One region of the Streptomyces sp. NPDC032472 genome, then DNA from elsewhere that is predicted to be linked to it. Evidence: riboswitches for the same ligand, from Rfam matches in the RefSeq annotation. Region 1 holds a riboswitch; the other holds the start of a gene.

Region 1 (5,679 bases):
GGGGTGCCGCCGGTGTGCGGCTTGGCGCCGGTCAGCATCTCGTACAGCACGACACCACAGGCGTAGACGTCCACGCGGGTGTCGGCGACGCCGTGCTCGATCTGCTCGGGGGCGAGGTAGGAGACGGTGCCGAGGACGGCGCCGGTGGTGCTGGTGACGGTGTCCACGGAGCGGACCAGCCCGAAGTCGGCCACCTTGACCCGGCCGTCGTCGCCTATCAGCACGTTCTCGGGCTTCATGTCGCGGTGCACGAACCCGGCGCGGTGCGCCGCGCCGAGAGCCGCGAGGACCGGCTCCAGGATGTCGAGGGCCGCGCGGGGCTGCAGCGCGCCGCGCTCGCGCAGCACGTCGCGGAGGGTGCAGCCGGAGACGTACTCCATGGCGAGGTAGCTGTAGGGGCCGTCGGTGCCCTGGTCGAAGACGGCCACGACGTTGGGGTGCGCGAGCCGGGCCACGGATTTCGCCTCGCGGATGAAGCGGTCGACGAAGGCGGCGTCGGCAGCGAGCGCCGGGTGCATCACCTTCAGGGCGAGGATGCGGTCCAGGCGGGTGTCCAGGGCCCGGTAGACCGTGGCCATGCCGCCGGCCGCGATGCGGGCGTCGATGCGGTAGCGGCCGTCGATCGTCTGCCCGACGAGGGGGTCATCCAGGGTCGTGTCCACCCGGCGATTCTACGAGCGCCGCCTGTGGCTCCGGCCGCGGGAGCCGAGGTTGCAGCGCACCTGTGACGTCCGGGCCGGGGGTGGGACTGCCGCTGCGCGGAGCGTTTCCCCAGTCCCGCCCCTTCCCGAAACCGGGGGCTCCGCCCCCGGACCCTCCCCCCGGCGGTAGCTGGGGGAGGGTCCGGGCGGAGCCCGGTTTCGGGAAGGGGCGGGGCTGGGGAACGGCTCCGCGCAGCGGCCGGGGGCCGGTCAGAAGGCCGGGCGTTCCGGGTCGAAGGCGGGGCGGCCCGCCATCGGGGACGACGGTTCCGCGAACCGGCGTTGGGGGATGCGGCCGGCCCGGAAGGCGAGCCGGCCCGCCGAAACCGCATCCCTCATGGCCGCGGCCATGAGGGCCGGGGCCTGGGCCCGCGTCACCGCCGAGGCCAGCATCACCCCGGCGCAGCCCAGTTCCATGGCGAGGGCGGCGTCCGACGCCGTACCGGCCCCCGCGTCCAGGATGACCGGCACACCCGCCCGCTCCACGATCAACTCGAAGTTGTGCGGATTGCGGATCCCCATCCCGGACCCGATCGGCGACCCCAGCGGCATGACCGCCGCACAGCCCGCATCCTCCAGCTTCCGCGCGAGCACCGGATCGTCGTTCGTGTACGGCAGCACCGTGAACCCGTCGTCCACCAGCGTCTCCGCGGCGTCCAGCAGCTCCTCCCCGTCCGGGAGCAGCGTCCGCTCGTCCGCGATGACCTCCAGCTTGATCCAGTCCGTGCCGAGCGCCTCCCGCGCCAGCCGGGCCGTCAGCACGGCCTCGCCGGCCGTGTAGCAGCCGGCGGTGTTCGGCAGGACCGCGATCCCGAGCCGGGTCAGCAGGGAGAGCACCGAGCCCTGCACGGTCGGGTCGAGACGCCGCATCGCGACCGTGGTCAGCTCGGTCCCGGAGGCGATCAGGGCGTGCTCCAGTACCTCCAGGCTCGGCGCCCCGCCGGTGCCCATGATCAGGCGGGAGGAGAAGTTCCGGCCGCCCAGTTCGAAGGTGTCGTCGGCCATCGTGCTCAGCCTCCCTGGACCGCGGTGAGGATCTCGATCCGGTCGCCCTCGCCGACCGCGGTCAGCGGCCACTGCCCGCGCGGCACCACGGTCTCGTTGAGGGCGGCCGCGACGCCGGACGGCGCCGTGGTGAGGGTGGCGACCACCGACGCGAGCGTGGTCCCGGCCGCGATCTCCCGCGGCTCGCCGTTGACGGAGATGGTCATGCGTACGACTCCTGACGTGCAGCGGAGAAGCGGAGCGGGCTGAACGGGAGGGCGATCTCCGGCAGCGCGCCCGTGGTCAGCAGGTCGGCGAGCGCGTCGCCGGTGAGCGGGGTCAGCAGCACCCCGTTGCGGTAGTGCCCGGTGGCCAGGTGCAGCCCGGCCAGTACGGTCGGCCCGAGCAGCGGGGCGTTGTCCGGGGAGCCGGGCCGCAGGCCCGCCAGGGTCTCGGTCAGCGGGAGTTCGGTGATCCCGGGCACCAATTCGTGGGCGTCGCGCAGCAGTTCGTACACCCCGCCGGCGGTGACCGTGGTGTCCCAGCCGAGTTCCTCGCTGGTGGCGCCGACGACGAGCTCGCCGTTCTCCCGCGGCACCAGGTACACGTGGCTGCCGCGCACGACCGCCCGTACCGTCCGCGACAGGAACGGCGCGTACGCCGCCGGCACGGTCAGGCGCAGCACCTGCCCCTTCACCGGCCGGACGGGCGGCAGCGCCTCGTCCGGTACGCCGGCCAGCCGGCCGCTGAGCGAGCCCGCGGCCAGCACCACCTGGTCCGCGTACAGCTCGGTGCCGTCGTCGAGGGCCGCGCCGACGGCCCGGTCGGCGGCGACCAGCAGCCGCCCGGCGCTCGCCCGGTGGATCTCCACGCCGGCGTTCTCGCAGGCGGCCAGCAGGGCGGCGGCCAGCCGGCGCGGGTCGACCTGGTGGTCGCCGTCCACGCGCAGCCCGCCGCGCACGCCCGGGGCGAGCATCGGCTCCAGCCGGCGGCACTCGCGGCCGGTGAGCCACTCGGACTCCAGGCCGCAGCGGCGCTGCAGGGCGTGCAGTTCGCGCAGGTGGAGCCGGTCGTCGGCGTCGAGGGCCACGGCGAGGGTGCCGCAGGCGCGGTAGCCGATGTCCAGGCCGCCGCTGGCGTCGGCCAGCTCGGCGGCGAACTCGGGGTAGCGGGCGGCGGAGGCGAGGTTGAGGCCGAGCAGGGTCTCCTCGCCGTAGTGCAGCTCGGTGACCGCGGCGAGCATGCCCGCCGCGACCCGGGCGGCGCCGCCGCCGGGTGCGGGGTCCGCGAGCGCGGTGCGCAGCCCGCGGCGGGCCGCCCGCCAGGCGGTGACCAGGCCGATGATCCCGCCCCCGATGACGAGGACGTCGGATCCCTTCCGGGATGAATGCATGGGCTTCCAGCCCCTCCCTTCGCCGGCATGACCCGGATCAGGTTCGTACGGTCGGAGGCCGGTCAGCCTCCCTCTCAGCCCGGTACGTCCGGACTCCCGCGATGGGTAACGATGGCCACCCTAGCCGCTCGCCTCGGCGGAGGGGGAGTGTGCCGGATGCCGGGCGGGGGGCCGTGCCCGGCGGTGCCGGATTCCTGACTGATCGTCAGTTGACTACGCTGGGGGATGTGAGCGAGCAGACGGAAGAGACTGAGAACGGCGTCGTCATCGTCGGCGCCGGAATGGCCGGAGTGCAGACCGCGGTCGCCCTCCGCGAGCAGGGGTGGACCGGCCCCGTGACCCTGCTGGGCGCCGAACCCCACCAGCCGTACGACCGGCCCCCGCTGTCCAAGGCGGTGCTCCTCGGCAAGGCCGAGCACTCCGCCTTCGACGTGGACTTCGAGGGCCTCGGCATCGAGCTGCGGCTCGGAGTGGAGGTCACCGGGCTGCGGGCCGCCGACCGCGAGCTGGACACCGAGGCCGGGCCGGTCCCGTACGGGGTCCTCGTGCTGGCGACCGGGGCCGAGCCGCTGACCCTCCCGGGTGCGGAGGGGGTCCCCGGCGTCCACCTGCTGCGCACCCTGGACGACGCGGCGCGGCTGCGGCCGGTGCTGGCGCAGTCCCCGGCGACGGTGGTCGTCGGCGCGGGGTGGATCGGCGCGGAGTTCGCCACCGCGGCGCGGGAGGCGGGCTGCGCGGTGACCGTGGTCGAGGCGGCGGACCGGGTGCTGGCGGGTGCCCTCCCGGCCGAGGTCGCGGCGCCCATGGCCGCCTGGTACGAGGAGGTGGGCGCGGCCCTGCTGACCTCGGCCAAGGTGGCCTCGGTCGAGTCCGGGCGGGTCCTGCTCGCGGACGGCCGCGAGCTGCCGGCCGGGGCCGTGGTCGTCGGCATCGGGGCGCGGCCCGCGACGCGGTGGCTGGCCGGCTCGGGCGTCGAGCTCGGGCCGGACGGCTCGGTCACGGCCGACGCCCACCTGCGGACGTCCCTGCCGGGGGTGTACGCGGTCGGCGACTGCGCGTCCTTCCCGTCCGGGCGGTACGGGGCGCGGCTGCTGGTGCACCACTGGGACAACGCGCTGCAGGGGCCGCGGGTCGTCGCGGCGAACATCCTGGCCGGCGGGGGGCCGGGGCCGCTGGAGGTCTACGACCCGGTGCCGTACTTCTGGTCCGAGCAGTTCGGCCGCTTCGTCCAGTACGCCGGCCACCACGCCGGTGCGGACACCCTGCTGTGGCGGGGGGACCCGGGAGAGTCCGCCTGGACGGTGTGCTGGCTGCGGGCCGGCTCCCTGGTCGCGATCCTCGCGGTGGGCCGGCCGCGGGACCTCGCCCAGGCCCGCCGCCTGATCGAAACGGGCGCCCAGATGGACCCGGCCAAACTGTCCGACCCGTCCACCCCCATAAAGTCCGCCACCGCCTAGCGGCCCTCGCCCCCCGGCCCCCCGCGCCTCGATCGCCGACGGGGCTGGAGTTGCCGGACCCCGGCTTTTCGATGGCCGGGGTGGGTGGCGGCGGAGCCGGGGGCTGGACGGGCCGGGCGCGCGGCCCGGGAGCCGGTGGGCCCCGGCCCGGTGCGGGGCGGGCCGGTGTGGGTCGGGGCCGGATGGGTCCGGGGCGGGGCCACGGATGGGGTGGCTTGGGTGCCGGGCGGGGGTGGGAGGTGGCAGGCTTGTGCCGTGACCGAGATTGACGCAAAGATCGATGCCCTTGTCCCCGACTGGCTGTACCTCCCCGACATCGCCGAGATGCTCGACATCGAAGTGACCCGGGTCCGCCAGCTGGTCAAGGAAGGTCAGCTGATCGCCGTACGCCGCGGTGAGAACCGCGCCCTCCAGGTGCCCGCCGCCTTCATCGCGGGCGACAAGCTGGTCAAGGGCCTGCCCGGCCTGCTGACCGTCCTGCGCGACGACGGCTTCTCCGACGAGGAGATGCTGGAGTGGCTCTTCACCGCGGACCCGACCCTGCCCGGCACCCCGGTGCAGGCGCTGAGCGAGAATCGCGGCACGGAGGTGAAGCGCCGCGCCCAGGCGCTCGCCCTCTGACCCGTACCTGAGCCCACCGATCCACCCGCGCTGCCCGGCCGCCGCCCACCGCGGCGGCCCGGCATCGTGCCCACGAGGGGGACCCCCATGTCCGCGAACGCCCAGCTGTCCGACGCCCGGCTCTACCTGTGCACGGACGCCCGCAAGCGGCAGGGGGACCTCCCGGAGTTCCTCGACGCCGTCCTGGCCGGCGGCGTGGACATCGTCCAGCTCCGCGACAAGGGCATGGAGGCCGGCGAGGAGCTGGAGCACCTCCAGGTCTTCGCCGAGGCCGCCCGCCGCCACGGCAAGCTCCTCGCCGTCAACGACCGCGCCGACGTCGCGCACGCCATCGGCTCCGACGTCCTGCACCTGGGCCAGGGCGACATCCCCGTCCCCGCCGCCCGCGCGATCCTGGGCGAGGGCGTCCTGATCGGGCGGTCCTGCCACGCGGAGGACGAGGTGGCCGCGGCGGCCGCCGAGCCCGGCGTGGACTACTTCTGCACCGGCCCCTGCTGGCCGACCCCCACCAAGCCCGGCCGCC
Region 2 (5,679 bases), on a different contig from region 1:
TCCTGTTCCACTACCTGGCCGGATCGGGGGCGATCCCCTGGCAGCAAACGGCGGTCGAGCTGTTTCCCCGGCTGCACCGGGTCGCCGAGTTCGGCTGGCTGGGCGTGGTCTTCTTCTTCATGATCAGCGGCTTCGTCATCTGCATGTCCGGCTGGGGCAAATCGCTCCAGCACTTCTGGCAGGGCCGGATCCTGCGACTGTTCCCGCTCTACTGGACAGCGGTCGTACTCTCCTCGGCAGCCGCCCGGCTGGGCCCGCACCTTCCGGGCGAGCCGCGGGTCACCGTCGGCCAGATGCTGACCAACCTCACCATGTTGCACGAACCCCTCGGCGTGCCCAGCGTGGACAACGTCTACTGGACGCTCTGGATCGAGCTGCGCTTCTATCTGGTCTTCTCCCTCGTCGTCCTGCTGGGCACCAGCCACCGACGGGTCACCAACTTCTGCTGGGTCTGGGCGCTGGGCTCGGTCCTGGCGCCGGCGTCGGGCATCCCGCTACTGGACCAGCTCCTGGTGCCCCGATGGGCGCCCTTCTTCATCGCCGGTATCGCGTTCTACCTGGTCCGCCGAGCAGGCCGGATCGAGGGCGAGACCCTGGGCATCCTGGGGCTGTCCTGGCTGCTGATGCAGCACCGGCTCCCCGCGATCATGGAGGGCGAGGGGCATGGCATCAACTGGAAGGTCTGCCTCACCGCGATCACCGTGATGTACCTGCTGATGGGCCTGATCGCACTCGGCAAGCTCGACCGGATCCAGTGGCGCTGGCTGCCCGTCGCAGGCGCGATCTCCTACCCGCTCTACCTCGTCCACCAGTCGCTGGGCGTACGGGTCATCTGGCGCTGGAACGAACAGTGGGGCGCATGGCCGACCCTGCTCGGCGTGATCGCAAGCGTCGTGCTGATCGCCTGGCTGCTGCACCGCCTGGCGGAGCGGCCGCTCACCCGGCTGCTGCGCCGGCTGTTGACCGCCCGGACCGAGCGGTCGCAGCAGCTCACTTCCTAGGCGGCGGGGGCGCGCCTGGGCCGGGTGCTCGCACGGTCGCCTTCCCTGTCATCTCGACCGGCGCTACCGGTGTCCGTCGTGGAGGGGGGTGGGGAGGTTCGGGTGGGGGATCGGGGGGTGGTGACGGCGGTGGAGCCAGATGTAGAGGGCCAGGCATGGCACCAGCAGGCCGAGGACCGTGAGGGTGAGGAATGCGGGGAAGCCGCTGATCCGGGAGACCAGCCAGGAGAAGTTCTGGCCGAAGAAGCCGACCACGAAGGACAGCGGCAGGAAGACGGTCGCGAGGATCGTGAGCTGTTCCATCGTGGCGCTCTGCCGCAGGTTGATCTTGTTCTGTTCGACGGAGATCACCGCGATGTTCGCTTCCAGGACGGTGGCCAGCAGGTCGCGCTGGGCAGCCACCTCCTCGTTCACCAGCAGCAGGTGGTCGTGCACGTTGTGGAAGTACGGCAGCAGCTCGGCCGGTGACCTGCCCGGCTTGAGCAGGCGGGAGAGCACCGCGAGCAGCGGGTGCACGGCGCGGTAGAAGTCGGTGGCCTCGCGCCGCAGGAAGTAGATGCGTTCGGTCGGGGCGACCGCTCCGGAGAAGACCGTGGCCTCGATCTGCTCGATGTCGCGGTCGAGTTCTGCGACGACCGGGGCGTAGCTGTCGACGACCTGGTCGAGGATGGCCCACAGGGTCGAGGCGCTGCCCGTGCGCAGCAGCTCGGGACGCCGTTCGAGCCGGCTGCGGGCCCCGTGCAGCTCGCTGGCGATGCCCTGGCGCACCGTGATCACGAAGTGTTCGGAGAGGAAGACGCTGATCTCGCCGGTGTCGATCTCCTCGCGCTCGTCGTCGTAGCGCGCGGTGCGCAGGATGATCAGCTCGGTGCCGTCCTCGTACTGCTCGGCCTTCGGCCGCAGGTGGAAGGTCCGCGCGTCCTCGACGGCGAGTTCGTGCAGGCCGAAGCTCTCGCGGACCTTGTCCATCTCCTCCGGGCGGGGTTCGAAGAGGCCCAGCCAGACGAATCCGCCCTGTTCGCAGCATGCGGCCGCCCGGTCCAGCGACATCGGGCCCTCTTGCTGGCGGCGCCCGTCGCGGTAGTGCGCGCAGTCCACGATCATGGTGTTCCTCCTCGCGTCCGGCCCACGGATGCCCTACAGCCATGGTTGCTCGGGCGGCCCGGCCGTGACGGCCGACACAAGGGGCGGGTGTCACGTTCCGCGAGGGCCCCTCGTCCTGTGGGTGATGGGCGCGGGCGCCGAGGGTGCCCGTGCCGCCGCTCGGCAGGAAGGGATGCAGATGGAGACCTTCGGGTGGTTCCGGGAGCGGATCACGGCGTACCGCGCGCCGCACGGCTTCGACTACACGGTCGAGCGCAGTTTCCCGCCCTCGCGGCACGAGCTCGGCCGCATGACCTTCACGGAGGTTCCCGGGGGTGCGGAGGTGGTGTGGACGACCACGTTCGAGGTCCGTCTCCCGTTCGGTGCGGCCTTCACCCGGGTCGTCGCCAAGCCCGTCATCGCCCGTACCTTCGCCGCGATCCTCGCCGCGGGCGCCGCGGCGCTCGCGGCCGGCCCGGAGGGCAGAGGGGGCATGAAAACGACCTACGAAGCGGGCTCCCTGCGCCGGCATGGTCCGGATCAGGTGATGGAGGTCGCCTTCGGGTCGTCCCGACCTTCAGGCCTCTCAGCCCGACCGTCGACGTCGGTCCCAGCGGACACGAACACCTTCCGCGGAAATCGGCTACTCCGGTCGAACTCCCTCGCTCGCCTCGTAGGCCTATCTACAGAGTAGTCCCACGTCGCCGGGAGGAATAGGGGGGATGCCCTGTTTGTTTTTAATTGTCTTTTTCGCGGTTTCCGGGCCCTAGACTGGGCAGCAGCACTCCCCTCCACGCCACGCCCTGCCGGCCGGCTTGTCCGACGATCCGACGGGAGGTGTCGGCCGTGGCCGCATCGCCGCTGCCGCGCGGCTCCGGCGCCACCGCCTGGGCGCCCGAGCCGGTGACCGCCGACCCGTACAACGCCCAGACGCCCTGGGCGGCGCTGGCCGAGCCGGTCACTCCTGTGGAGGCCTTCTTCGTACGCGACCACTTCGGCATCCCGGAGGCGGACCCCGGCCGGTGGCGCGTGCGGATCGGCGGAGCCGTGGCCGCGCCCCTCGACGTGGGCTACGCGGAGCTGTGCGCGATGCCCCACCGGGAGCTCGACGTCGTCCTGGAATGCGCGGGCAACGGCCGCAGCCTGATGCGGCCCCGCCCCACGGGCCTGCCCTGGGGCCAGGGTGCGGTCGGGTGCGCACACTTCTCCGGGGTGCCGTTCGGCTCCCTCGCCGCCCGGGCCCGGATCGACGCAGCCGCCGTGGAGATCGTCTTCTGCGGGGCCGACTCCGGTACGGTGCACGGCCGCCGCACCGCCTTCGAGCGCAGCCTCCCGCTCGCCGCGGCCCTGCACCCCGACACCCTCCTCGCCACCCGCATGAACGGGGAGCCGCTGGCGCCCGAGCACGGGGCGCCCGTCCGCCTCGTGGTCCCCGGCCGGTACGCGGTCGCCGACGTGAAGTGGCTCGTCGGGGCCCGGGCCGTCACGGAGCCCTTCACCGGGCCCTTCCAGACGGAGGAGTACGTCTACACGGCCTCCCGCGGCACCCCCGAGGGGCCCGTGACCACGGTCCGGGTCAAGTCCCTCGTCACCGCGCCGGCGCCCGGCTCGGTGCTGCGGTGCGGTGCGCAGACCCTCGTACGGGGGCGGGCCTGGTCCGGCGGCGGTGTGGCGGTCCGCCGCGTCGAGGTACGGGTCGAGGGCGAGGGCGAGGGCGAGGGCGAGGGCGAGGGCGCCGGCGGTGCCCCCCCGTGGGAGGAGGCCCGGCTCGAACCGGCGCTCGGGCCGTACGGCTGGCAGGAGTGGACCCATCCGTGGACGGCGCCCCGGCGGGCCGGGCGGTACCGGCTGCTGGCCCGCGCCACCGACGAGGCCGGGCACACCCAGCCGCCCCGTGCGCCCTGGAACGCCCACGGCTACGGCTGCAACCCGGTGGCCTCCGTGGAGGTCGTCGTGGAATGACCGGGGCGGCCCGGCCCGCCCCGGCCCGCCCGGCCCTGCTCAGCGCAGGGCCGCCAGCACCCGGCTGGTGCCGTGCTGCCAGACCGTGCCGACGTGGGTGAAGCCCGCCTCGTGGAGCAGGGCCGTGTGGGCGGCGACCGGGAGGTCGGCGGAGGAGCACGCCGGGTGGCCGGGGGAGTCCGCGTGGGGCAGGAGCGCGGCCAGTTCCGGGTCCTCGGCCGCCCCCGACCACCACGACGCCCAGTCCTCGTGGGTGAAGGCCAGGTTCCGCTCGGAGTGGCGGCGGCCGATGTCTGCCGCGAGGGCGCTGATCCGGGCGGAGTCGGGGGCGATGTGGTCGCCGTTGACAAGTACGCCGCTCGGGCGCAGCCGTTCGGCCAGGTCCCGGTAGACCCGACGCAGGGCGTCCTCGCTCAGGTAGTGCAGGGCGGTGGTGGATACCGCCGCGTCCAGCGGCCGGTCCAGGCCGAGCCCGTCCAGCCAGCCGGGCGCCCCGATCAGGGCGCGTACGTGGCGCAGCCGGGCGCTGCCGTAGTGGGCGCGGCCCAACTCCAGCAGCAGCGGGTCCGCGTCGACGGCGAGCACCTCGGCGTCGGGCAGCCGGTCGGCCAGCAGCGCCGCCAGCGCGCCCGGGCCGCTGCCGAGGTCGAGGACGAGCCGCCCGGGGCCGCCCGGGGCGGCGCCCCGGGCGCCGGTACGAGCCCGCTCCGGCGCGCGCGTGGTGTGCTCGACGACGTCCGCGATGACGGTGAACCGCTCCGCCCGGTCCACGGCGTACCGCTGCTGCTGGCACTCCCAGCGCTCCACCCAGTGCGCAGCCGTCGCCGTGCTCACACTGCGCACACTGTTCGCTCTGCTGGCACTGCTGACCCGGCTCACCGTGCTGTCGCTGCCGCTCATACTGAAAATCATTGCAGTGTGGCGAGGGCGGCGAGCAACTTCTCCATCTCTTCGAGTGTGTTGTAGACGTGCAGGCTGACGCGGACCGAGCCGCCCTCCGGCCCCGGCCCCGCCTGGCAGTGGTCGTCGCAGCGCACCATGAACCCGTGGCTGAACAGGATGAACCCCAGATCCTGCGAGCCGATCCCGCGGTGGCGGAACGTGACGATGCTGCCCCGGCGCTGCACGGCGGTGTCCGCCGCCAGGCTGGTGCGGCAGCCCAGCACCTCGTACGCCGGCAGCCGGCTCAGCCCGTCCGTCAGCACCGACGCCAGGGCCGCAGTCCAGCGGCCGATCCGCTCGGTCCCGGCGGCGTCCAGCCAGTCCAGTGCCGCTGCCAGGCTCACGATGCCGGCCGTGTTCGGGGTGCCCTGCCAGCCGCCGGGCACGAAGGACGGGCCGCGCTCGCCACGGGCCCAGACGGCGCCCGTTCCCGGCAGGGCGAGCGCCTTGTGCCCGGAGAAGACCAGGAGGTCCACGTCCAGCCCGGCCAGGGAAACCGGCTGGTGGCCGACGCTCTGCGCCGCGTCCAGGCAGATCACCGGATCCGGGCCGACCGCCTCCCGGATCCGGTGCACGTTCATGTCGGCCCCGTACACGTGGTGGACGTGCGTGGCGGCCACGAACCGCAGGCGCGGGCCGGCCGACGCCGCCAGCTCGGCCAGCGCCGCCGGATCGTAGTCCCCGGACCCCT

What was found. A riboswitch is a leader RNA that binds a small molecule or an ion and turns the genes downstream of it on or off. The one in region 1 is predicted to bind thiamine pyrophosphate.
Region 2: another riboswitch for thiamine pyrophosphate. It lies ahead of AB0F11_RS17265 (CorA family divalent cation transporter); the one in region 1 lies ahead of thiO (glycine oxidase ThiO).

Annotation. Positions count from the first base shown of each region.
Region 1 covers NZ_JBEZVK010000025.1:68,116-73,794, forward strand. The annotation lists gene pknB (Stk1 family PASTA domain-containing Ser/Thr kinase) at 1-662, opposite strand, end outside; gene AB0F11_RS18960 (thiazole synthase) at 912-1,706, opposite strand; gene thiS (sulfur carrier protein ThiS) at 1,712-1,912, opposite strand; gene thiO (glycine oxidase ThiO) at 1,909-3,078, opposite strand; TPP riboswitch at 3,076-3,188, opposite strand; gene AB0F11_RS18975 (FAD-dependent oxidoreductase) at 3,360-4,535, shown strand; gene AB0F11_RS18980 (Rv2175c family DNA-binding protein) at 4,791-5,156, shown strand; gene thiE (thiamine phosphate synthase) at 5,244-5,679, shown strand, end outside.
Region 2 covers NZ_JBEZVK010000022.1:51,618-57,296, reverse strand. The annotation lists gene AB0F11_RS17270 (acyltransferase) at 1-1,001, shown strand, start outside; gene AB0F11_RS17265 (CorA family divalent cation transporter) at 1,065-2,105, opposite strand; partial or broken gene AB0F11_RS17260 (SRPBCC family protein) at 2,104-2,544, shown strand; TPP riboswitch at 2,585-2,758, opposite strand; gene AB0F11_RS17255 (molybdopterin-dependent oxidoreductase) at 2,931-4,046, shown strand; gene AB0F11_RS17250 (class I SAM-dependent methyltransferase) at 4,086-4,880, opposite strand; gene AB0F11_RS17245 (aminotransferase class V-fold PLP-dependent enzyme) at 4,955-5,679, opposite strand, start outside.